2 regions of the Idiomarina sp. UBA3176 genome follow, and region 2 is predicted to be linked to the other one. Evidence: predicted binding sites of a transcription regulator. Region 2 holds the regulator's gene; the other holds the start of a gene.
What was found. Region 2 encodes FliA, which starts transcription of late flagellar genes. Its sites were predicted from a motif close to CTAAAGNTNNNNNNNNNNNNGCCGATA; they were not measured.

Region 1: a site for FliA is predicted at 10,071-10,097, ahead of pomA (flagellar motor protein PomA). Genes of this name have one in related genera too.

What each region holds. Positions count from the first base shown of each region.
Region 1 is NZ_DEXU01000024.1:40,230-52,218, forward strand. It holds gene arsB (ACR3 family arsenite efflux transporter) at 1-30, shown strand, start outside; gene B2U97_RS11605 (ArsJ-associated glyceraldehyde-3-phosphate dehydrogenase) at 278-1,273, shown strand; gene arsJ (organoarsenical effux MFS transporter ArsJ) at 1,273-2,484, shown strand; gene B2U97_RS11615 (SulP family inorganic anion transporter) at 2,765-4,255, shown strand; gene B2U97_RS11620 (universal stress protein) at 4,273-5,121, shown strand; gene srmB (ATP-dependent RNA helicase SrmB) at 5,156-6,385, shown strand; gene B2U97_RS11630 (VanZ family protein) at 6,382-6,714, opposite strand; gene thiI (tRNA uracil 4-sulfurtransferase ThiI) at 6,733-8,184, opposite strand; gene B2U97_RS11640 (flagellar motor protein MotB) at 8,251-9,189, opposite strand; gene pomA (flagellar motor protein PomA) at 9,192-9,959, opposite strand; gene B2U97_RS11650 (exodeoxyribonuclease VII small subunit) at 10,161-10,397, shown strand; gene B2U97_RS11655 (polyprenyl synthetase family protein) at 10,394-11,281, shown strand; gene dxs (1-deoxy-D-xylulose-5-phosphate synthase) at 11,286-11,989, shown strand, end outside.
Region 2 is NZ_DEXU01000005.1:233,068-245,056, forward strand. It holds gene B2U97_RS02695 (chemotaxis protein CheW) at 1-655, opposite strand, end outside; gene B2U97_RS02700 (ParA family protein) at 659-1,435, opposite strand; gene B2U97_RS02705 (protein-glutamate methylesterase/protein-glutamine glutaminase) at 1,448-2,608, opposite strand; gene B2U97_RS02710 (chemotaxis protein CheA) at 2,624-4,774, opposite strand; gene B2U97_RS02715 (protein phosphatase CheZ) at 4,788-5,537, opposite strand; gene cheY (chemotaxis response regulator CheY) at 5,551-5,934, opposite strand; gene B2U97_RS02725 (RNA polymerase sigma factor FliA) at 5,972-6,697, opposite strand; gene B2U97_RS02730 (MinD/ParA family protein) at 6,690-7,562, opposite strand; gene flhF (flagellar biosynthesis protein FlhF) at 7,619-8,953, opposite strand; gene flhA (flagellar biosynthesis protein FlhA) at 8,966-11,119, opposite strand; gene B2U97_RS02745 (prepilin-type N-terminal cleavage/methylation domain-containing protein) at 11,287-11,703, shown strand; gene B2U97_RS02750 (prepilin-type N-terminal cleavage/methylation domain-containing protein) at 11,697-11,989, shown strand, end outside.

The DNA.
Region 1 (11,989 bases), on a different contig from region 2:
AAAACCAAACACTGGTTTGCATCAAGTTAAGGCGTGGAGTGATGAGCGCAAAAAACCTTTAGATATGGGAGGGGGAGTTTGTTGTCTTGTAAGCGTTATGAGTGTTGCGCCCCCTATGGTGGAGTGTCGAAGGCCAAGGATGGCCTTCGTCAAGCCCTCATGGATGAGCTTGTAGCGTCTCCGCCATAGGGGGCGCAATGCTCAAGCGAAACAAGACAGCAAACTCCCCCCCAAGCCCAAAAGCAGGCAGGTAAGAGATACACAAAAGGAGTCTTTTATGACTATTAAGGTTGGAATTAACGGTTTGGGTCGTATTGGTCGTTTAGCGCTTCGCGTGGCATGGGAAAACCCTGACCTGGAAATTGTTCAGGTGAATGACCCGGGTGCTGATGCGGCTACTTTTGCACACTTGCTGAATTTTGACTCGGTGCATGGTCGCTGGGGTTATGAAGCCGAAGCTCAGGACAACGCCATTCAAATTGGTGATGAACGCATAGCTTTCACTCAACACAAAACCATTGCCGAGAACGACTGGAGTGGTTGTGATGTGGTTTTAGAAGCCTCCGGCAAGATGAAAACCGTGAAGGTGCTTAACGACTACCTGTCGCAGGGCGTTAAACGTGTGGTGGTATCAGCTCCGGTCAAAGAACCCGGCGCGCTGAACATTGTTTTGGGCGTTAATGACCACCTTTACGATCCGGAAAAGCATCAGATACTCACCGCCGCGTCCTGCACAACCAACTGTCTGGCACCTGTGGTCAAAGTACTGCAGGACAAAATTGGTATTAAGCATGCGTCTATTACCACCATTCACGATTTAACCAACACACAGACCATTCTGGACGCGCCTCATAAAGACTTACGCCGAGCCCGTGCCTGCGGCATGAGCTTAATTCCTACATCCACCGGTTCAGCAACGGCCATTGTGGAGATTTTCCCAGAGCTGAAGGACAAAATTGACGGCCACGCAGTACGTGTACCTTTAGCCAACGCGTCATTAACCGACTGCGTGTTCGAAGTGAAGAAACCCACCAGCGTGGAGGAAATTAATGGCTGGATGAAAGAGGCCGCCGAAGGCGAACTCAAAGGCATTCTGGGATATGAAGAGCGTCCGTTAGTATCAATAGATTACAAAACCGACCCTCGCTCCAGCATTGTCGATGCCCTCTCCACCAAAGTCATTAACGGCACGCACGTGAAAATTTATGCCTGGTACGACAATGAATGGGGTTATGCAAACCGCGCAGTTGAACTGGTGGAAAAAGTCGGCTAATGCTCAGTCAGCTGTCGCCGGCTATACGCCAATACTTAATTGTTACGGGTAACTACTGGGCTTTTACCCTGACTGATGGCGCGCTGCGCATGCTGGTGGTGCTGCACTTCCACCAGTTGGGTTACAGTGCGCTGGAAGTGGCTATGCTGTTTCTGTTCTACGAGTTTTTCGGCATAGTCACTAACTTATTTGGTGGCTGGCTGGGCGCTCGTTGGGGGCTCAACAGAACCATGAATATTGGGCTTGGCATACAGATTGTGGCGCTTGCCATGCTGCTGGTACCGGGTTCTATGCTCACCGTCATTTGGGTGATGGCCGCCCAGGCGTTGTCTGGCATTGCCAAAGATCTCAATAAAATGAGCGCCAAAAGCACCATTAAGCTACTGGTGCCTGACGACAAACAAGGTCAGCTGTATAAATGGGTCGCGATACTCACCGGCTCAAAAAACACCTTAAAAGGCGTTGGCTTTTTCCTTGGTGGACTCCTGCTTACCTTAATGGGTTTTCAGGGCGCGGTACTGGCTATGGCAATAGTGCTGGCGGTTGTGTGGACAGGCAGTCTTATTTTCCTGAAAAAAGAGTCGGGCAAAGCTAAGTTCAAACCCAAGTTTAAAGACATTTTATCCAAAAGCCGGCCTATCAATATTTTATCGGGTGCCCGTTTTCTGCTCTTTGGTGCCCGCGACGTCTGGTTTGTGGTGGCCTTGCCGGTGTTCTTAGCCAGCCAGCTTAACTGGAACCACTGGCAAGTCGGCAGCTTTTTAGCCTTGTGGGTTATTGGCTATGGCTTTGTACAAAGTGTTGCGCCTAAATTCACAAAAACGGGCAATGACGTACCTAAAACTCAGGCCGTGGTATGGAATGCGTTACTGACTCTGAGTCCACTCGCGCTTGCTCTGGCCCTGTGGCAGGGCTTACCTGTTACCCAGAGCATTATTATTGGTTTAGGCTTGTTCGGCATTCTGTTTGCCATTAATTCGTCGCTGCACAGTTACCTTATTGTCTCTTACTCACGCGCCGACGGGGTGTCTTTGGACGTAGGCTTTTACTACATGGCCAACGCAGCCGGGCGTCTAATGGGTACCGTTTTATCCGGCTGGGTGTATCAGCAATGGGGGCTGGTTGCTTGCCTAATGATATCAACACTGTTATTGCTATTATCCACGGCAGCAATTAGCTTTTTGCCCGAGCGGGAGCAGCATCGCGTCTGATATGTCGTAGCCTGACATTTATGTCAGGTGCGATATCTGACCTGACGTAAATGTCAGGCTACGCCGATGTGGAAATCACTTGTAGTTGGCACATTTTATGCTAAAATTCGCGCTCTTTTTTTGACCAGCCTCAAACCATAAGGAGCCACCTACGTGCTGACGCGTATTACGCCACCCTAGCCGTCACTTTCCTGTCACAGGTGCGCAGTAGGCTGTTCTCTGCTTTTCTGGCCATTCCGGCCGCTTTATATTTACGATTAAAATTTGGTGTTATCTATCTATGTTGAAGTCTATCCAGCAGAACTGGTTTTCTAATATACGTGGTGATTTGTTGTCAGGTATTGTGGTCGCTTTAGCGCTTATTCCTGAAGCCATCGCATTCTCTATCATCGCCGGCGTTGACCCTAAAGTGGGCCTGTATGCCTCTTTCTGTATTGCCGTTGTTATTGCTTTTACCGGCGGTCGTCCGGGGATGATATCTGCCGCAACCGGTGCTATGGCGTTACTTATGGCGTCGCTGGTCAAAGAGCATGGACTTGAGTACTTGCTAGCGGCCACCTTACTGACCGGGTTGCTACAAATTGCTGCCGGCTACCTTAAACTGGACGAGCTGATGCGCTTTGTCTCGCGCTCGGTGGTCACCGGTTTCGTAAATGCTCTGGCCATTCTGATTTTTATGGCGCAGTTGCCCGAGCTAACTGACGTAACCTGGCATGTATACGCAATGACAGCTGCTGGCCTAGCCATTATTTACGGCTTCCCTTACATACCTTTCATTGGGAAAATACTGCCCTCTCCGCTGATTTGTATTGTATCCCTAACTATCGTCGCCGTATTCTTAGGTTTGGATATTCGTACCGTTGGTGATATGGGTAAATTGCCGGACACCCTGCCTATTTTCTTATGGCCTGACGTTCCGTTAAACTTCGAAACCTTAGCCATTATCTTCCCTTACTCGGCAGCGCTTGCGGTAGTAGGTTTACTTGAGTCCATGATGACAGCGACTATTGTCGACGACCTAACCGATACCCCCAGCGATAAAAACCGCGAATGTAAAGGTCAGGGCGTTGCGAATATCGGCGCAGGTCTGTTAGGCGGAATGGCTGGTTGCGCCATGATTGGTCAGTCCATTATTAATGTGAAATCGGGCGGTCGTACACGGTTGTCTACATTAACTGCCGGTATCTTCCTGCTGATTATGGTTCTGGTTCTGGACAAACTGCTGGTGCAAATTCCTATGGCCGCACTGGTTGCCGTAATGATCATGGTCTCTATAGGTACCTTCAGCTGGAGTTCCATTAAGAACTTAAGGAAACATCCGCTGTCCACCAATATTGTCATGGTTGCAACAGTTGCGGTCGTTGTCGCAACGCATAACCTGGCTTATGGTGTATTGGTTGGAGTGCTGTTGGCCGCTATGTTCTTTGCGAACAAAATTGGGCATTACCTGTACATTAAGTCAGAGATTGACTCTGACGGCATAAAACGCATTTATCGGGTCATTGGTCAGGTATTTTTCAGCTCATCTGAAAAGTTTCTTGGCGCATTTGATTTCAAAGAAGGGGTTGAGCAGGTTGTCATCGACCTCAGTCAGGCCCATTTCTGGGATATCACCGCCGTCGATGCACTTGACCGTGCTGTAGTAAAATTCCGCCGCGAAGGTGCTGAAGTAGAAGTTATAGGGCTTAATGAAGCCAGCGCGACCATCGTTGATCGCTTTGGCGTACATGACAAACCCGACGCTGTCGATAAGCTGATGGGCGGGCACTAATGGAAAAGGATTTAATAATGAAACATGTTGTTGCTTGTATTGATGGCTCTGCGTCAACTCAATCTGTCTGTGATTACGCCAGTTGGGCTGCATTACGCTTAAAAACGCCATTAACGCTTTTTCATGTTCTGGACGAAGCGCGTTACCCCACCGAGACCAATATGACAGGTAACATCGGCTTAGGTAGCAGAGAGGCTCTGCTCGAGCAGTTAGCCGAGCTTGATCAGCAGCGCAGCAAGTTAGCCTTAGAGCAAGGCCACCACATGCTGGAAAGTGCCAAATTACGCGCGACACAAAGTGGCGTCGAACATATCAACTTACGTCAACGACACGGTGACTTAGCGGAGTCTTTGTTAGAAATCGAAGACTCCATGAGATTACTTGTTATAGGTCTTCATGGTGAAGAGACGACACGTACCAATCGCGTCGGAAGCCAACTTGAAACCGTTGTAAGAACCATGCATAGACCTATTCTGGTCGCACCTGAAGAATTTACTCAACCTAAAAATGTGATGTTAGCATTCGACGGCAGTGACTCCTCTCGTAAAGGAATTCGTATGCTTGCGGAAAGCCCTATTTTTAAAGGCCTTCCGTTACATTTGGTTATGGTCGGAGCTGATACCAACGACAGTCGCGCGTCCATCGAAGCGGCATCTAACCACTTGCGGGAGCTGGGACATAATGCGCGATTTGAAATACGCTCAGGCGAAGTTGAGCCTGCACTTCATGCGTACCAGGAAGAGCACAATATTGATCTTCTGGTGATGGGAGCTTATGGTCATTCGCGTATTCGTCAGTTTTTAGTAGGCAGTACCACGACCAGCCTGCTACAGACAACTAACTCCGCTTTATTGCTGCTACGTTAATTGCAGCAGACAAGACGATTTCAAGGAAAATAACATGACGCCAGACTGGGAAGAGTTTGATCTCGATGACCGCTTAATTGCGGTTCTTCGCGATGCTGAACTGAACAAACCAGCAAAAGTACAACAACAAAGCATTCCTGCCGCCCTGGATGGACGCGACTTGCTTATCAGCGCCCCAACAGGAACAGGTAAAACTTTGGCTTTCCTGCTGCCAGCACTGCAGCATTTGCTGGATTTCCCGCGTCAGCAACCGGGACCTGCCCGTATTTTGGTACTGGCACCAACCCGCGAACTGGCTGAACAAATCCATGAACAGGCTAAACAGTTTGAGGGCAAAACCGGATTAACCTCTGTGGTTGTCACCGGAGGCATCAACTATGGTTCGCAGCTGTCGGTACTAGAGAAAACACACGATATACTGGTTGCTACCCCAGGCCGCCTGATGGATTTGCTCGAGGCCGAGCAATACAATCTGGAAAGCATAGAGTGGCTCATCATTGATGAGGCTGACCGCATGCTGGACATGGGCTTTGCCGCAACGGTAAAAGAGATGGCTTTGCAGGCACGTCATCGTCAGCAATCACTGTTACTCTCGGCAACATTAAACAGTTCTGGCGTTATTAAATTCTCCCGCGAATTATTAACTGAACCCGAGTACATTGATGTGCAGCCTCCCAAACGTGAGCGCGGTAAAATTCTTCAGTGGATTCATTTAGCCGATACCGACGAACATAAGCGTCAGCTTTTAATGAGTACGCTTAAAGGACACCCCGGGCGGCAGTTTGTCTTTGTCCGGACTCGCGAGCGGGTAGAGCTTATTGCAAATTTCCTGCGCAGCCAGTTTGGTACCGGCCGTAAAATTGTCACTTTGCGCGGCGATATGCCCCAAAGCGACCGCCAGCGCATTATGAATGAGCTTAAACAAACTACGGAAATTACCTTGGTTGCTACTGATATTGCAGCGCGAGGGCTGGATGTAGACGACATCACTTTGGTCGTTAATTATGACCTTCCTAAGCAAGCTGATGTTTATCTGCACCGAATTGGACGCACAGCCCGCGGCGGACAAAAAGGAACGGCCGTATCGCTGGTAGAAGCACACGATGCTTTATTACTGGGGCGTGTCGAGCGTTACCTGGACGCCAAACTAGACAGACGAACAATTGAAGGGTTAAAACCTCAATATAAGTTTCCGTCGACAGAAAAGTCCCGGTCAAAGAAAAAAGTGAAGAAGAAAACGGACAAAAAGAAGAAGTCGCGTTAACGCGACTTCTTGCTTAGTAAATGGTGCAAAATAAAGTAAGCAACGACGCCACTGGCATCCGCCAACCAGTCGTAAACATCGGCACTGCGCCCGGGCGCATAAGACTGGGCTATTTCTATTAAAAAGCCGTAGCAAACTAAAACCAGTAGCGACAGTTTAGCCGACAACGCAAAAGCTCTGTGAAAAGTCAGTGCTAAGACAAAAAAAATTCCAAAGTGAACCAGCTTATCCAGGTAAGGAATGCTCTGAGCTCCCGTACTTGGAAACTGCCACAAAAACAGAAAGGTGGCTGTCGATAACACAACAAAAAATAGGGCTCTTGCCAGCATAGTTTACTTCTCTCTAAATTAGGGCTTATAAACCGATACGTTGTTATAGCCATTTTCGTGCAATAACAAAGCCTGCATCCGACTCATAATACCTTGATCACAGTACAGCAAGTATTCCCGGCTTTGATCCAGTTCAGCAAACTGAGAGACTAACTTGAAAAATGGAATTTCAATAACCTCAACTTCTACTGACAAGGGTGCTGCTTCAATTTCTTCGTCGTTTCGAATATCTATGATGGTTGTGTGGCTACTGAGTTCCGTCGTGGTATCCGGCAGTGCCAGTTCTGCATCTGTTTGCGTGGCTATATCCTGCATACTCAGTACGTTTGACGCCTGCACCACCTGTTCGAGTAAATCTTTGTTAAGCTTCGCTTCTTCGGCTTCGATAACCGCCGGAATAGCCTTCACTGTCGGTTTGTTCGAAATTACACCACAATATTCAGGAATAGATTTAGCCAATGGCTCGGTGCCAATGCGTTTAGCTTCATCCACAATTTCCTGCTTGTCTTTGGTTATCAGAGGGCGTAAAACCAGCGCCGATGTCGCCTGATCAATCACTTTTAAATTAGACAGAGTCTGACTGGATACCTGCCCCATGGCTTCACCCGTTACCAATGCCTGCGCTTTCACATAACGAGCGACTTTATCCGCCGCCCGTAGCATTTGTCGTTTTAACACAACACCCATTTGGCCGTTATCGACGTTTGTCAGAATGTCATCAACAATAGGGGCAAAATCAACACTAATAAACTTAATGGGATGCGAGGAGCTGTAACGCTTCCACAAATAATAGGCTATTTGACGCACAGCTACTTCATGGGCGTCACCGCCTAAATTAAAAAAGCAAAAATGAGTCCGCGCGCCGCGCCGGATAAACTCATAGGTTGCAACGCCAGAATCGAAACCACCACTTAACAAGGACAACACCGTTTCTTGAGTAGGAATGGGGAAACCACCTAAACCGTTAATTCGTTCCCCGACCAAGTGCACAATTTGGTTAGTAATTTGCAGCGCAATATCGAGATCCGGATTAGAGAGGTTGACAGAAGTATCCGAAACACGCTCCAGCAAATAGCCACCGACATAGCGTTCTAACTGCTGTGAGTTAAACTCGTGGTTACCTTTGCGTTTAACCCGCATAGCAAAACTTTTTCCCGGTAAACGCTTTAACCAGTGCTCACCAACTAACTCGGCAATAGCATCAAAATCGGTTAGCGGCCGCTCTATAACTTCGGCAAACCAGGAAATACCGGGGGTGTTTTGCAGAATCTCTTTGATTTCACTACGCACCTGAGAGTCGTCGCCATCAGCAGAAACTTCGATGCGATCCCACAGCCATTTGACGTATACCGAGTCATCGACCGGAGCCAGAATTTTACGCAGGTTATTGGTCAGTACTTTACCGTAACGCTTACGAACAGAACGGCTTTTAATGGTAATTTCAGCGTGCAGGCGAACAACAAACTTCATAGCTAAATCGTCAAGTCTTTAGGAAAGTGGGCAATTATACGTGTCCTGCCCGACAGAAACCAGCGCTCAGTCTATAACATCAACTGGGTCAGATTCTGCCGCTTTACCCTGCATAACAGATATTTCAACACGACGGTTTCGCTTACGGTTCTCTTCCGAGTTATTCGGCACCAACGGTTTAGTGTCAGAGTAACCCATCACCACCAGCCGATCTTCGCTAAAGCCGTCCACTTTCAGCATTTCTTCTGCAACAGCAACGGCACGCTTACTGGAGAGATCCCAGTCTGATGAGTAGATTTCCGATACCAGCTTTTCATTATCACTATGGCCAGAAATAGTGACCTCACCCGGAATATCTTTCAGCGCCCCGGCAACCTGCTGAATAATAGGCCGGAACTGCGGCTGTAAAAATGCAGACCCCTCAGGAAATGAACCTTGTTCACGTATGCGAATAATAATTTGCTGACCGTGCTGCTCAAGCTCAATAGTGCCAGCTTTAATCTCATTCTCAAGCTGCCGCTCGATACGACGCATAAGCTCCTTAGATACCTGCGTCATAGCTTCCGTATTTTCTGCCTTCGCCTCTTTTGCGTCTTCTGCGCTGTCGGACTCCTGACCGCCCCGCTCAGTTTGCTGACCACCGGCAAAGTCGGACTCACCTTCCTGGAATTCCAGCATCTGCTGTGTCATTTCGACAGTTTGCTGCTGAATAGTTTCAATTGGGGTTGGTTCAGGCCGCCCGGGACGGAATTCCTGGGCAATAACACTGGTGCCTTTCGGTATGTCTTTGACTTCTATTTTATTTTGTACACCCAAAGCGTACTTCATTGAACCGGCTATTTGCTTAAACTTCAGCACGTCCATTTCGGAGAAGGCCAATAAAAGTACAAAAAAACTCATGAGCAAGGTCATGAGATCGGCAAAGGTTGCCATCCACATGGGTAATCCTGGTGGAGGACATTTGCAATCCTCTTCTTCTTCGTCTCTGACTTTCTCTGAGGCCATGACTACTCGTCCTCATCCTCGTTACCAATGCGCTTAGATTCAGCTAAGTAATTACGTAAAATACCTTCAATAACACGAGGGTTCTGACCGTCCTGAATACCTAAAATAGCATCCAGTATCAATTGCCGGTTCAGCTTTTCCTGTTCGGCCCGTAGCAATAACTTATTAGCAATAGGAATGGCAATAACGTTGGCTAAAAACGCACCATAAAGGGTGGTTAGCAAAGCAACGGCCATCGCAGGTCCTATAGCCTTAGGGTCATCCATATTCGCTAGCATAGCCACCAGGCCAATCAGGGTACCAATCATACCCATAGCCGGTGCGACATCGCTCAGTATTTTGAAAACACGGGCGCCTTCTTCGTGGCGGGAAAAGCTCATTTTTATATCTTTCGACAAGGTTTGCCGGACAACTTCGGCATCGTGACCGTCAACCAGCATGTCGACGCCTTTACGAAAGAATTTGTTCGGAATTTCCGCTTCCTCAAGCGCCAGAAAACCACCTTTACGCGCAGAGTCGGCCATCTCAACAGCAGTATCGATAAGCTCTTGTGGATGTTCAATCTTAAAGAAAAACGCTTTAACGACTACCTTGCCCGTTCCTAAAAACTGGCTTAACGGAAAATTTGCAAGAGTAACAAATAAGGAACCACCAAAAACAATAAATAATGACTGTGTATCTATATACAAACTGATATCACCACCGAGGATCATTGCCATGATAACAAAGCCGATGGCGCCTATGATTCCTACGAGCGTTGCTATATCCACTCAGCCTTCCTCCCCGATTTGAGTTTTCATTTATGCTGTTGTGCTCATTCTTAAACAATCGCGTCGCGCTTACAAGCGACATCTGCTCATCTTACTCAGGAATAATGAGATCATCGGCTGACATTCAGGATTCTTTATCGGATAATTAACTTTCATTCTAGTAGCAACGCGGCTCATCACAGATTTTAAGGCAGACTTAGTATGGCAGACGAACAGAAACAGCAATCTTTCGAACAGGCTCTGGAGCAGCTAGAGCAACTAGTTAACGAACTGGAGCAAGGCGACTTACCGCTTGAGCAATCGCTGAAAAAATTCGAACAAGCCATTGCCTTATCACGTTCCAGCCAGCAACAATTGCAGCAAGCTGAACAAAAAGTGACAACTTTGTTGGCTGAACAGCAATCTGGAAATGATGAAAGCAATGGAGAACTGATGTGACGATTAACTCGTTAACAGCAGCAACACGAGAACAAGTCGATTCCTTCTTAAAGCAAGCGCTTGCGCAGTTAATCCTGAACCCGCGTCTGAACCAGGCCATGCAGCACGGGGTGTTAATGGGTGGAAAACGTATTCGCCCCTACCTGCTGATGACCGTTGCCGATATTTGTGGTGCTAATGAAAACGATGCTCTTAGAGCCGCTGCATCAGTGGAATTGATACACGCGTATTCGTTAATCCATGACGACTTGCCCGCAATGGATGATGACGATTTACGCCGGGGTCAGCCGACTTGCCACATCGCTTACGATGAAGCAACAGCCATTTTAGCCGGAGATGCTCTGCAAACATTGGCTTTTGAAGTTTTAACCGAAAGCAGCATGGAAGGGTTGCCCAGCGAGCGGCAGTTGCAATTGGTTCAGGTTTTGGCAAAAGCCAGTGGTGCCCGCGGAATGTGTGCGGGTCAGGCAATTGACTTACAGGCGACAGCTAAAATCGTCACTGAAGACGCGCTAGAACAAATGCATTTAAGTAAAACCGGCGCGTTAATAACAGCCGCCGCTACTATGGGCGTGTTGTGCGGTCAGGAAAATTCACAACAATGGCGAGAGAAGTTTGAACTATTTGCCCACTATCTGGGGCTGGCATTCCAAGTACAAGATGATATTCTTGATGTAACAGGTAATACTGAAGCTTTAGGGAAACCTCAGGGGTCAGATACCGCGTCTGAAAAATCAACTTACGTGCGTTTGCTCGGTATTGAAGGTGCTCAGCAACGCCTGCAAAACTTACACCATAAAGCACTACAGTCGTTAAGCGATATCCCTTACAATACCGACAGACTTGAACAATTTTCCGACTTGCTGTTAAAGCGGGACCACTAACTGAATGACTCAACAATATCCGTTACTTGATAAAATTAACTCCCCCGCTAACCTGCGCCGTTTACCACGGACGCAATTGCCGGAACTGTGCGCAGAAATTAGACAGTTTCTATTAACCTCAGTGAGCCAAAGTAGCGGCCACCTGGCGTCAGGTTTAGGCACCGTAGAGCTGACAGTTGCTTTACATTATGTGTATCACACTCCAGAAGACAAACTGGTATGGGATGTTGGCCATCAGGCTTATCCGCATAAAATACTGACCGGCCGTAAGCAACGGCTGCACTCTATTCGCCAAAAAGACGGACTCCACCCTTTCCCCTGGCGTGAAGAAAGTGAATACGATGTGCTGTCAGTCGGGCATTCAAGTACATCTATATCGGCAGCGTTAGGCATGGCGGTAGCAGCACAAAGACAAAGCCTGCGACAAAAAGTCGTCTCTATTATCGGTGACGGAGCAATGACAGCAGGTATGGCATTTGAAGCCATGAATCATGCTGGTGATATAAAACCAGATATGTTGGTGGTGCTGAACGACAATGACATGTCGATTTCAGAAAACGTTGGTGCTCTGAACCATCATTTCGCCCGTCTTTTATCTGGCCGTTTTTATACATCGATACGCGAAGGCAGCAAAAAATTACTTAGCCCGCTACCTCATATACGCCATTTTGCCAGCCGTGCCGAAGAACATATGAAAGGCATGATGGC
Region 2 (11,989 bases):
TCAAAGTAATTAAGTACTGATAATCTAAACTCTCTTCCAGCTCCGGCGTACATTTTTCCGGCATGACCCAACGAGCCGTATCAACCACCTGCAGTTTATTGTCACGCTCGGTCATAATACCGCGGAACCATTTCGGCTTTCCCATCAGCGGACTAATTTTGCCCAGTTGATGGATGCCCCCCAGACTTTTTAACGGCACGGCCAGGGTTAAGCCCGCCACTTTAAAAAATAATGCCTGAAAGTCCTGTTCCATATACTCTGACATAGCATCGGAAAGTGGCTCCGGTGGAGGCTCAGAAACCTCAAAAACTTCAGTTTCCACTTCCGTTTCGGTGTCAGTATGTACTTCCGTATCAATGTCTGTCTCAGTGGTTGTCAAGTCAACAGTTTCTGTTTCAACTTCTGTTTCCGTAACCGTTTCAACCTCTGGTTCTTTATAGCTATCGTCCGCTTTTGCAGAAACTAAAGGTAATAAATCCTGTTCGCGGTTTAAGCTAACCGTTTCTTCCTCAGCAACCGCCTGAATTTTAGGTGCCGCTTGCTCTAACAGCCGTTTAACCGGTTCATTGTCAAACTCAACCGTTTCTTCCTCAAGCAGTAAAGCGTTGAGGTATTCTGCCATTGCGGCTTCACTGTTATCGCGTTTAGTCGTCATAAATCAACGCTCTTCCAGCTGCTTCAAATTAGTTAATAGTGACTGGTAAGCCAACACCCCTCGCGATTTCGGTGCATAAGCAGAAGGCGTTAGCTGCTCATTAGAGGCATCGCGGAATTTCGTGTCTATTGGGATCATGCCATTCCAGACCGAGCGACCATAGCGTGCAATAAGTTTCTTATAGGTTTGTAAAGACGCATTGGTCCGCTTGTCATAAAGCGTCGGAATAATGGTATACGAGTAATTCTCACCGCGAGACTTATGTATTAACGTTAAGGTTCGCATCATGCGCTCTAGCCCTTTGAGCGCTAAAAACTCAGTTTGAACTGGAATCAATACTCTCTGGCAACAGGCAAGGGCGTTGACCATAAGAACCCCCAGCACCGGCGGCACATCAATAAGAACATAGTCGAAATCATCAGCGACCATTGCCAGTCCACGTTTTAAGACCAGCCCCATACCATCCTGAGTGCCGAGTTTACGATCCAGCGTCGCCAGTGCCATAGTGGCAGGCATAACGCTCAGATGCTTAAACTGGGTAGGCAAAATACTGCGGCGCATCAAATCTGCACTTACAGCTTTACCAGCACTGAAGACATCAAAAGAGCCGGACTCCAGCGATTCTGAATCAATCCCAAAATAGTAGGTTAATGACGCATGGGGGTCAGTATCAATACAAAGGACTCGCTTACCCTGTTCAGCCAATAGGCCTGCCAGCGCAACGGTTGTGGTGGTCTTGCCGACCCCGCCTTTTTGATTAGCTACCGTCCATACGATCATTCACTCATCCTGCTATAAGCCGCTGTAACCGACTTCTTTCATAATAGCCTTGGCCATTCCTTCAAGGCTAATACTACGGGTTGAAATGCCCGCCTGAGCAACCGCTTGTGGCATTCCGTACACAACACAGCTAGCCTGATCCTGAGCCCAGATAGTCGCGCCCTGGTCTTTCAGCATACGTGAGCCATCACGCCCGTCTGCTCCCATGCCGGTTAAAATCACGCCCAGCACTTTGCCCATATAGGTTTTCGATAAGCTGGCAAAGGTTAAATCGACACTCGGCTTATAAGTAATGCGCCCGCTAGTGTCATCTTTTATTCTTAGTCTTGCGCTACCCGGGCGGCCTTCAACCATCATCTGTTTGCCACCTGGCGCTAAATACGCGGTTCCGGCTTTTAGCACATCACCGTCTTCGGCTTCTTTAACATGCACCTGACACAGACCATCCAGACGCTGTGAAAAGGCCTTGGTAAAAGCCGCAGGCATATGTTGAACCATAACAATAGGGTAAGGAAAATTGCCGGGCAATTGGGTGAGTATTTTTTGCAATGCGACAGGGCCACCGGTTGAGGTTCCTATCGCCAGTAATTGATAAGCCCGGTTTATTGTTAATGCACCAGCCGATGTCGCTGTACGCGCATCACTTTCGCGCTGACTTTGCAGCTCATTATTACGTTGCCGAATACGATCCAGCGCTGTAGTGGGCTCTGACGGACGTTCGGGTTGCTTCGCAACAGGCGGCGGTGTTGATGGCCGCGCAGACGTTCGGCTTACCAGCTGCCTAGCAATCGCTATAACGCGATCCTGTAGAGTTTTTACTGCCTCGTCGCGGTTACGGGCGATATCTTCAAACTTCTTCGGCAGAAAGTCCGCAGCTCCCGCCTCGAGTGCGTTCAGCGTTGCTGTCGCCCCCTCATGAGTCAGCGAGCTGAACATCAAAATAGGACAAGGATTGCTGCTCATAATGGCTTTTACAGCATCAATGCCGTTCATTACCGGCATTTCAATGTCCATGGTAATAACGTCCGGCTTAAGGGTTCGGCTTTGTTCTACCGCTTCTTCGCCATTATTCGCACTACCAATCACTTTAATGTTGGTATTGTCTTCTAAAATCTCAGTTACCCGGCGTCTGAAAAACGCCGAGTCGTCTACCACGAGAACTTTTACAGTCATGAACGGTTTGTCCCGTTATCTTTTGGCGTAATACTTAAGCATGCTGGGCACATCAACTATCAGAGCAATACCACCATCGCTGGTAATTGTTGCTCCGGCCATTCCTGGCGTACCCTGCAGTAACTTATCTAAGGGTTTAATAACCACTTCTTCCTGACCAATCAGTGCGTTCACCACAAAGCCAACTTGTTGGTTACCAATTTGCACAACCACTACATGACCCTGTTCTTTACGACTTGAACCATCATGGTTACGGACTAGCCATTTTTCCAGGAAGAACAACGGAATCGCCCGGTTACGTACAATGAGAGTCAACTGTCCGTCTACGGTATTGGTGCGCTTCATATCCAGGTCGATAATTTCACTGACAACAGCAAGCGGCAAAGCAAAAGTCTGATCTTTTACGGCGACCATTAGCGTCGGCAATATTGCCAGAGTCAGCGGCACTTTAATCAAGAGTTCAGTACCTTTACCTAACTCTGAGTTAATTTTAACGCTACCGTTGAGCTGGCTGATTTTGGTCTTAACCACGTCCATGCCAACTCCACGACCGGAAATATCCGAAACTTGTTCTTTGGTCGAAAAACCCGCCGCGAAAATCAAGTTATAAGCATCTTCATCGCTTAAACGTGCAGCGGAGTCTGCGTCCATAATGCCTTTTTTAACGGCTATGCCTCTCAGTTTTTCAGCGTCCATACCAGCGCCATCGTCTTTAATCGACAGCATAATATGGTCACCTTCCTGAGACGCCGACAAGGTGACGGTTCCTGAGCGCGACTTACCATTCGCTTCACGCTCATCCGGCATTTCGATACCATGGTCAACAGAGTTACGAACCAAATGCACCAAAGGATCGGCCAGAGCCTCAACTAAGTTCTTATCTAAATCGGTTTCTTCACCGTACATCTCAAGATTGATTTCTTTCTTCAGGCTACGAGCCAGGTCACGGACAACCCGGGGGAAACGGCCAAACACTTTCTTAATTGGCTGCATCCGGGTTTTCATCACCGCGCCCTGTAAGTCGCCAGTGACAACATCCAGGTTCGAAATAGCTTTGCCCATTTCAGCACTGTCTGACTCATCAGAATTACTCAGGCTCAACAAACGGTTTCTGACCAGTACCAGCTCGCCGACCATGTTCATAATTTCATCTAAGCGCTTGGTATCAACCCGCACAGTAGTTTCAACCGGAGCAGGCGCTGGTGCAGCTGGCTTTTTATCTACCGGCTGAGCCGCTGCTGGTTTCGCTTTAGGCTCTGATTTCGGCTCAGGCTTCGGTTCTGGTTTCGATGCTGGTTTTGCCGCAGGTTTTGGCTGCGCTTTGGGTTCAGGCTTTTTCGGTGCTGGCTCATTAGCAGGCTTATCACCTTTCGGTGTCGGCGCTTTGCCACTGCCATGCAACTCGTCCAGCAAGGATTCAAATTCGTCGTCTGTTATTTCGTCGTCTTTTGCAGGCTCTTTCTGCTTTTCTTGTTTTTTCTCAGCACTTTGAGGCGCTTTCCCGCTGCCATGAAGTTCATCCAGCAATGACTCAAATTCATCATCTGAAATCTCATCACTGTCTTCATTTACCTTGGGCTTGGACGCCGCTGGCTTGTCTTCTTTTCCGGGACCTTTGCCTTCACCATGCAACTCATCCAGTAACGCTTCGAACTCATCGTCCTGAATTTCATCAATGCTGTCGCTGCTGCTTTCTTCTGCTGCAGGTTCTGGTTCCGGATCTGTTTCCTCGGCAGGTTCATCTTTTGGAACCTCTATAGGCGCTTCGTCCTCAGACTCTGGTTCACTCAACTTATGCAGTAATTCCAGCAACTCCGGTGAAGCTGCTTCAGGTTCTTCTTTGGCGCGCACCTGCGCAAACTGAGTATTGATAGTATCCAAAGACTGAAGAATCACGTCCATCAGGTCGGAAGTGACAGTACGTTGACCATTACGCAGGGTATCGAATACGTTTTCCGCACCATGACAGGTATCAACCAGAGCTCCCAGAGACAGGAACCCGGCACCACCTTTAACCGTATGAAAGCCACGGAAAATAGCATTCAACAGATCTTTGTTTTGCGGATCATTTTCCAGTTCAACTAGCTGTTCAGATAGTTGCTCGAGGATCTCTCCAGCCTCGATCAAAAAATCCTGCAGAATGTCTTCGTCCATATCAAAGCTCATGCGACTGATGCTCCTAGAAACCTAAACTGGACAACAAATCGTCCACTTCGTCTTGTCCGCCAACCACGTCATCGCGTTGATCAGCATCGATAATTGGGCCTTCGGCATGGGCTGCATCTTTCTTAGGCGCAGACCCTGCTTTTTCCGCGTTACGACGTTCTTCTTCTTTACCAAATATCTTCAGCAATTCAATCAGGTTCTTTTCAACGTCTTCGACCAATTGAATAACCCGGCGAATGACTTGCCCGGTAATATCCTGAAAGTCCTGAGCCATCAATACTTCAGTCATCAACCCATGCACTTGTGGCATGTTTTCACCACAGCGCTTAAGTACGTCATCGACCTCATGACATAAAGACTTGAATTCATTTAACTCAATATCGTTACTCATCAGCCTGTTCCAGGCCGGCATGACCTTCTCTACACGCTGATGCATCTCATCTGCTAAAGGCAGGCAAGCCTCTACCGCATCCATTGTTCTATTGGCTGCGTCTTCGGTTTTCTCAATGACATACAACAAACGGTTTTGCGCATCAGGAAGATCATCTTGTGTCATTTGCACAATGCGAGGGTCTACCTGAAAATCCTGAAGTGCTTCGTGGAGGTCGCGTGTTAACTGGCCGACAGAAGTAAACAACTTGTCGTTACGACGGTTGTAAACGTCTTCCAGTAATTGATTTGCCTGCTGCTGCTTCCCGTCTTCAAGCAAGGCTACGAGTTCCTTGGCTTGCTCCAGAGAAATATCATGGGCGTTATCAGACATAGTCATTCGCCCTTTAGCTGATTCGTTCGAAAATCTTGTCGAGCTTTTCTTTCAACGTTACGGCTGTAAATGGTTTAACAATATAACCATTTACTCCAGCTTGAGCTGCCATAATGATCTGCTCTCGCTTGGCTTCCGCTGTTACCATTAACACCGGTAAATGAGCCAGGTTATCGTCCTTGCGAATTTCACGCAGCAAGTCGATTCCCTGCATACCCGGCATATTCCAGTCGGTTACGACAAAGTCGAAATCACCGTTCTGCAACATGGGCAATGCGGTATTACCGTCATCGGCTTCCTGTATATTGGTAAAGCCAAGATCACGAAGTAAGTTCTTAATGATTCGTCTCATTGTAGAGAAGTCGTCCACAACGAGAATTTTCATATTTTTATCCAAAGCACCCTCCACTGAGGCTCTCGATTACAACCAAAGTTTATTCAACCCAATTTTGCATTCGCGACTTCAGTCGCAACATTGCCTGACTGTGAATTTGACTGACTCGTGATTCACTCACGCTCAGCACTTCACCTATCTCTTTTAAATTCAATTCTTCGTCATAATACAACGAAAGCACCAAAGCTTCACGTTCTGGTAACGAAGATATTGTCGAAACCAACGCTTTATGAAACGCAGCATTTTCAACATCTCTTTGTGGTTCATAAGCTGAACCCGTTACCTGCTCTGGCATGATAGCATCTTCTGATACACCAAGATCTTCAATACCAACAATTCGTCCCGTGCTGACATCCCGCAAAATATGATGATATTCATCCATACCCATATTCAGCTTTGCGGCCACTTCCGTGTCTTTTGCATCGCGTCCGGTTTCATTTTCAACCTGACGAATGGCTTCCAGTACGCGTCGATGATTACGATGAACCGAGCGCGGAGCCCAGTCACCACGACGAATTTCGTCCAACATAGCACCACGAATGCGAATGCCGGCAAAGGTTTCGAAACTGGCGCCTTTACTGTTATCAAAGTTACGCGCAGCTTCTAATAAGCCAATCATGCCTGCCTGGATCAAATCATCCACTTGCACACTGGCTGGAAGTCTAGCCATCATATGGTGTGCAATACGCTTAACCAGCCCGGTATGCTGTTCAATAATAGCATTTCGATTGTCAGCAGTGGCGGCATAAACGGCAGCTTTATTCATTGGCAACATCCCGCTTACTCTCGTTATCGGCAGAAGTTATCAATTGTTCAAGAAAAAATTCTAAATGCCCGCCGGCTTGAGCCGGAACAGGCCAGTCAATGGCTTTCTTAGCCAAAGCTTTTATCGCTAAAGAAGCAGGTGATTTCGGGTAAGCCAGCACCATAGGCTGTTGTTTTCTAACAGCTAAACGCAAGTTATCATCAAAGGGTATAATCGCGGCAAGCTCTAAAGCGACGTCTAAAAATCGATCGGTTACTTTAGTTAATTTATTGAACAATACTTGTCCATCGCGCAGATTTCGTACCATATTGGCAACCACCTTGAATTTAAACAGGCCTTGCTCCCGGCTCAATACTTTTATCAGTGCATATGCATCAGTAATTGATGTGGGTTCATCACAAACCACTAATAAAACATCCTGTGACGCTCTGGCAAAGCTGACAACGGTATTACCAATACCCGCTGCAGTATCGACAATTAATACGTCATAGTTCCCCTGAAGCTGGCTGAAGGCTCTAATTAACCCGGCGTGTTCAGATTCGCTCAAGTCCACCATAGAGCGCGTTCCCGATGTTGCCGGAACAATTTTAATTCCTGCCGGGCCTTCAATCAGAATATCCTCTAACTCGCACTGCCCACTCAACACATGAGAAAGGTTGCGCTCAACCCGCAGGCCTAACATAACATCGACGTTAGCCAGACCTAAGTCGGCATCCAGCACTAATACTCGTTTGCCCTGCTTTGCCATTGCGATAGCCATATTCAGCGACACGTTGGTTTTCCCAACGCCGCCTTTACCACCAGTTACCGCAATAACTTTTACTTTCGATTGTTTCATTCTTCGCAGACCGCTTGCTTGATCCATCGGGCGTATCTCTTTTCTGACTAGATTGATAACAGCTTCATATTATATTGGCTCATTCAGCGAGAAAACGCCTCATTCCAGTACGATTTTGGCACGTCTGACACTGAGGAACAAATGCTTTTATCAAGCAGGCGCTCAGCCTCGGCAACCATAAAGTTCGCATCCGCTACCCGAATATCTTCAGGCACTTGCTGACCATTTGTTAAATAACCAACCGGTAAGCCATGTTCTATAGCTACGCTGATACTCTCACCTAAACTTAAGCATTCGTCCAGCTTAGTGAAAATGCAGCCAGACAAAGGCAGTGCTTTAAATTGCTTAACAGCATCCATCAGCACCTGGCTTTGTGATGTTGCCGACAACACCAGATACGGGCGAATACGCAGTCTTGAATTCTGAATAAGCTGGCTTAACTGTTCGTTCAAACGCTTATCGCGCTGACCCATGCCTGCCGTATCAATCAAAATGAGACTTTTTTGACGTAGCGCAAGTAATGCATCTGCCAGTTCCTGCGCATTTTTTGCCACTTTGACCGGACACCCTATTATACGACCATAGGTCTGTAATTGTTCACTGGCACCAATCCGAAACGTGTCGGTGGTAATTAAAGCCACTTTATCGGCACCATGGCGCTGCGCATAACGAGCGGCTAACTTCGCAATGGTCGTGGTTTTACCGACCCCGGTAGGGCCGACTAAAGCAACCGCTCCACCGCGCGTCAAAATGTCGTCAGAGGTTGTATTCAGCTGACCTTCTAGTAAATGCAGAGTCTGTTCCCAGGCCTCGTCATCTGATCCCCCTTCAGGAATAAAACAAGCAATCTGGTCGGCAACTCGCTCGCTTAAGCCCATATCCATTAAACGGTTCATCAGCATAGAGCGGGTCGGTTCTTCACGATCCATTTCTTGTTTCATCAAGCCGCTTAACTGGTGTTCCAGCAATTGGCGAATACCATTGACCTGAGAGCGCAGTTCAGCAATGGCCTGGGAGTCGTCTGCTGCTGGTGCGTTTATTTGTTCAGGAAAAATATCGTCGCTGAGTTGAGAAGCGTTAAATTCTTGTGGTTCGGCTTTCGGTTCTGGCCGTTTTGACGCTTCAGTAACCGCTTGCGCAGCGGTGCGTTGTGCGGGCTGTTCAGCCTGAGCCTGACGCTGCAATAACTCTTGCAAAGACTCGGCCGGCACTTCTGGCGTTTTTGACGCGGCAGGCTCATTCGGTGCTTGCTCAGCCATTGGCTGTGCCTGTTGCGCATCGGGGTCAATGGCTGCAACCAGCTCAATACCACCATTCACTTTCTTATTGGACAGGATAATCGCATCCGGACCTAAGGTTTCTTTAACCTGTTGCAAACCACGGCGCATATCTTCGGCAAAAAAGCGTTTAATCTTCACAAGCGACTCCCGTTACTCTTGTGTGGCGGTTTGTTCACCACCGTTTTGTTGTCCACCAATTGAGCTGACAATGCGAATTTGTTTATCATCCGGTACTTCCTGATAGGACAACACGCGCATACCATCGGTAGCGTGACGCGCAAATCGCGCCATGGTTGACCGCAGAAGCCCGGAGGTCAGCAGTACTGAAGGTTCCCCGTTCATTTCCTGCTGCTGATGCACTTCGCGTAATGACTGTTGCAGGCGTTCGGCCAAACCAGGTTCGATTCCGGCGCCTTGCTGATTTCCGTCATTACCAGCCATTTGCAATGACTGATGCAACATCTGTTCCAACTCTGGTGCCAAAGTTATGACAGGTAATTCTGCCGCACCTTCAGCAATGTCCTGAACAATTAACCGGCGCAGTGAAATTCTGACTGCAGCCGTCAGTACTTCTGGGTCCTGGCTGCGTCCTGCATACTCAACCAAAGTTTGTACAATGGTGCGCATGTCACGGATCGCGATGCCTTCGTCCAGTAAGTTCTGCAGTACTTTCACAAAGTTGCCCAGTGACAATAGATCCGGAATCAGCCCCTCAACCAGCTTAGGATGAGTACGCCCCAGACGGTCCAGCAACTCTTGTGCTTCTTCGTGACCCAGCAACTGAGATGCATGGTTGGTTACAATCTGACTTAAGTGCGTAGCGACTACGGTTGCAGCATCAACCACGGTATAACCCAGAGTTTGAGCGTGCTCGCGTTGCTCAGGACGGATCCAGACGGCATCAAGACCGAAGGCAGGATCTTTTGTCTTCTCACCGTCCAGTTCACCGAATACCTGCCCCGGGTTAATCGCCATCTCCCAGTCATGACGAATTTCAGCTTCGCCCATGGTCACACCCATAAGAGTAATGCGATAACTGTTGGGGCCTAAATCGAGATTGTCCCGAATGTGTACGGCGGGAACAAGGAAGCCAAACTCCTGAGACTGCTTCTTACGAACACCTTTAATGCGTGACAGCAATTCACCGCCCTGCTGCTTATCCACCAAAGGAATTAAGCGATAACCAACTTCCAGACCTATAGTGTCAACGTGGCGTACGTCGTCCCAGCTGAGCTCTTTTTGTTGCGCCTGCTGAACTTGCTGTTCCTGTTCTTTTTCAACCAGTTCGCCTTCTTCAGTCTTGGTTTTCTTAAGTTTAAAGTAAGCCGCGCCGGCTAACACCGCAGACATGCTTAAAAAGGCAAAATGCGGCATACCGGGAATAACCCCCATGGCAAACAATACCGCGCTGGTAATGACCAAAACCTTAGGGTTATCGAGCAATTGCAGAACAACTGCATCGCCCATGTCCTGGCTGTTATTTTCACGCGTAATGATAATGGCTGTCGCAACTGACAGTAACAATGACGGAATTTGTGCTACCAGGCCATCACCGATGGTTAACAGCGTATAAACTTCCACTGCCTCATTGAAGGTCAGGCCGTACTGGATCATACCAATGAGCAGACCGCCGATAATGTTAATAAAGAGAATAAGGATACCGGCTATGGCATCCCCTTTTACGAACTTACTGGCACCATCCATGGAGCCGTAGAAATCAGCTTCACGGGTTACATCGCTGCGTCGTGCTTTGGCTTCTTCCTGGTTAATTAGGCCCGCGTTAAGGTCAGCATCAATGGCCATTTGTTTACCAGGCATAGCGTCAAGGGTGAAGCGAGCGGTTACTTCTGAAATACGGCCGGCACCTTTGGTGATAACCACAAAGTTGATAATAACCAGAATGGCGAACACCACCAGGCCGACAGTGTAGTTACCACCTATGACCACGCTACCAAAAGCTTCAATAACAGAGCCTGCAGCACCTGGCCCGTTATGCCCTTCTAATAAAACAATACGCGTAGAGGCAACGTTAAGGCTTAAGCGTAGTACCGTAGCAATAAGCAAAACGGTAGGAAAAGCGGCGAAATCCAGCGGACGTTGGGTATAAACCGCCACCAGCATAACTACCAGTGACAAAGTAATTGAAAATGAAAAGAGAACATCCAGCACCACAGCCGGAATTGGCAAAACAATCATCGCCAGAATGGCCATAATGGCCAAGGGTGTTCCAAAACCTTTGATCAGATGCGCATTGTTCTGCGTGAAATTTCTAAAATTTACTAACTTTTCGGCACCGCCCGCCATACGTCTTCCTGTTGCGTCAAAAAGTTGAACCTGCGGTGTTTTATTCAAGAATCGAGCCAGCTTTCGTTTTATTCGGAGGTTATCTTACATTCGTTTCAGTTGGGGCTTACAGACAAAGCTTAAACAGCTTCTATACTCGTTGCTCTTCTTCAAAATAATGTGTTTTTATGCGCGGTTACTCTCTTATGGAATTGGTCGTGGCAATGGCTGTCAGTGCGGTGCTTGGTGCTTCTGCCCTGCCAATATTTACTCAGCAGACAGAGTCTTTGTTGCTTCAAAAAGAGGCTGGCCGCTGGCTGTCTTATTTGCAGCTGGTAAAAGCCAGGTCCATAGCAAATAAGGAATCTATCGAAGTTGACTTAGTTACATTTAGCCGTGACTCGCAAACCTCAGGTATTCAAACCGAATACACTTACAGTTCTTCCGCGTCGCTTACTTTTTATGGAGAGTCATCTGCCGCGACACCCGGACATATCAAACTAATAGGTAAAAGCCGACAGATAAAAGTCATCATCAGCAGTGTCGCTCGTATTCGTTTGTGCTTAAGTGAAGGTGACTCACTTCCGGGAATCCCCCCATGTTAATAGTTTCTGAGCGCGGCAGTAGTTTAGTAGAAGTTCTTATAGCTTCGGCTATTGGCGCGATAGTTGTTCTGGCAGCACAGCAGCAAATGCAATGGCAAACAGGAGTGCAACACCGTAAGCTAATGCAGGTCAATTTACTATTAAGTGCTCAGTCAGTCGCAAATCAGTTTTTTGAAACCTTAAAAAATACCGCCGCAACGCAAATTTCAAACCCTCAGAGCAATTGCTATTTGTTTCCTCAGCAAAATGGAGGCTCGCCCGGCTTCAGGGTCAGGAATGAACAGCT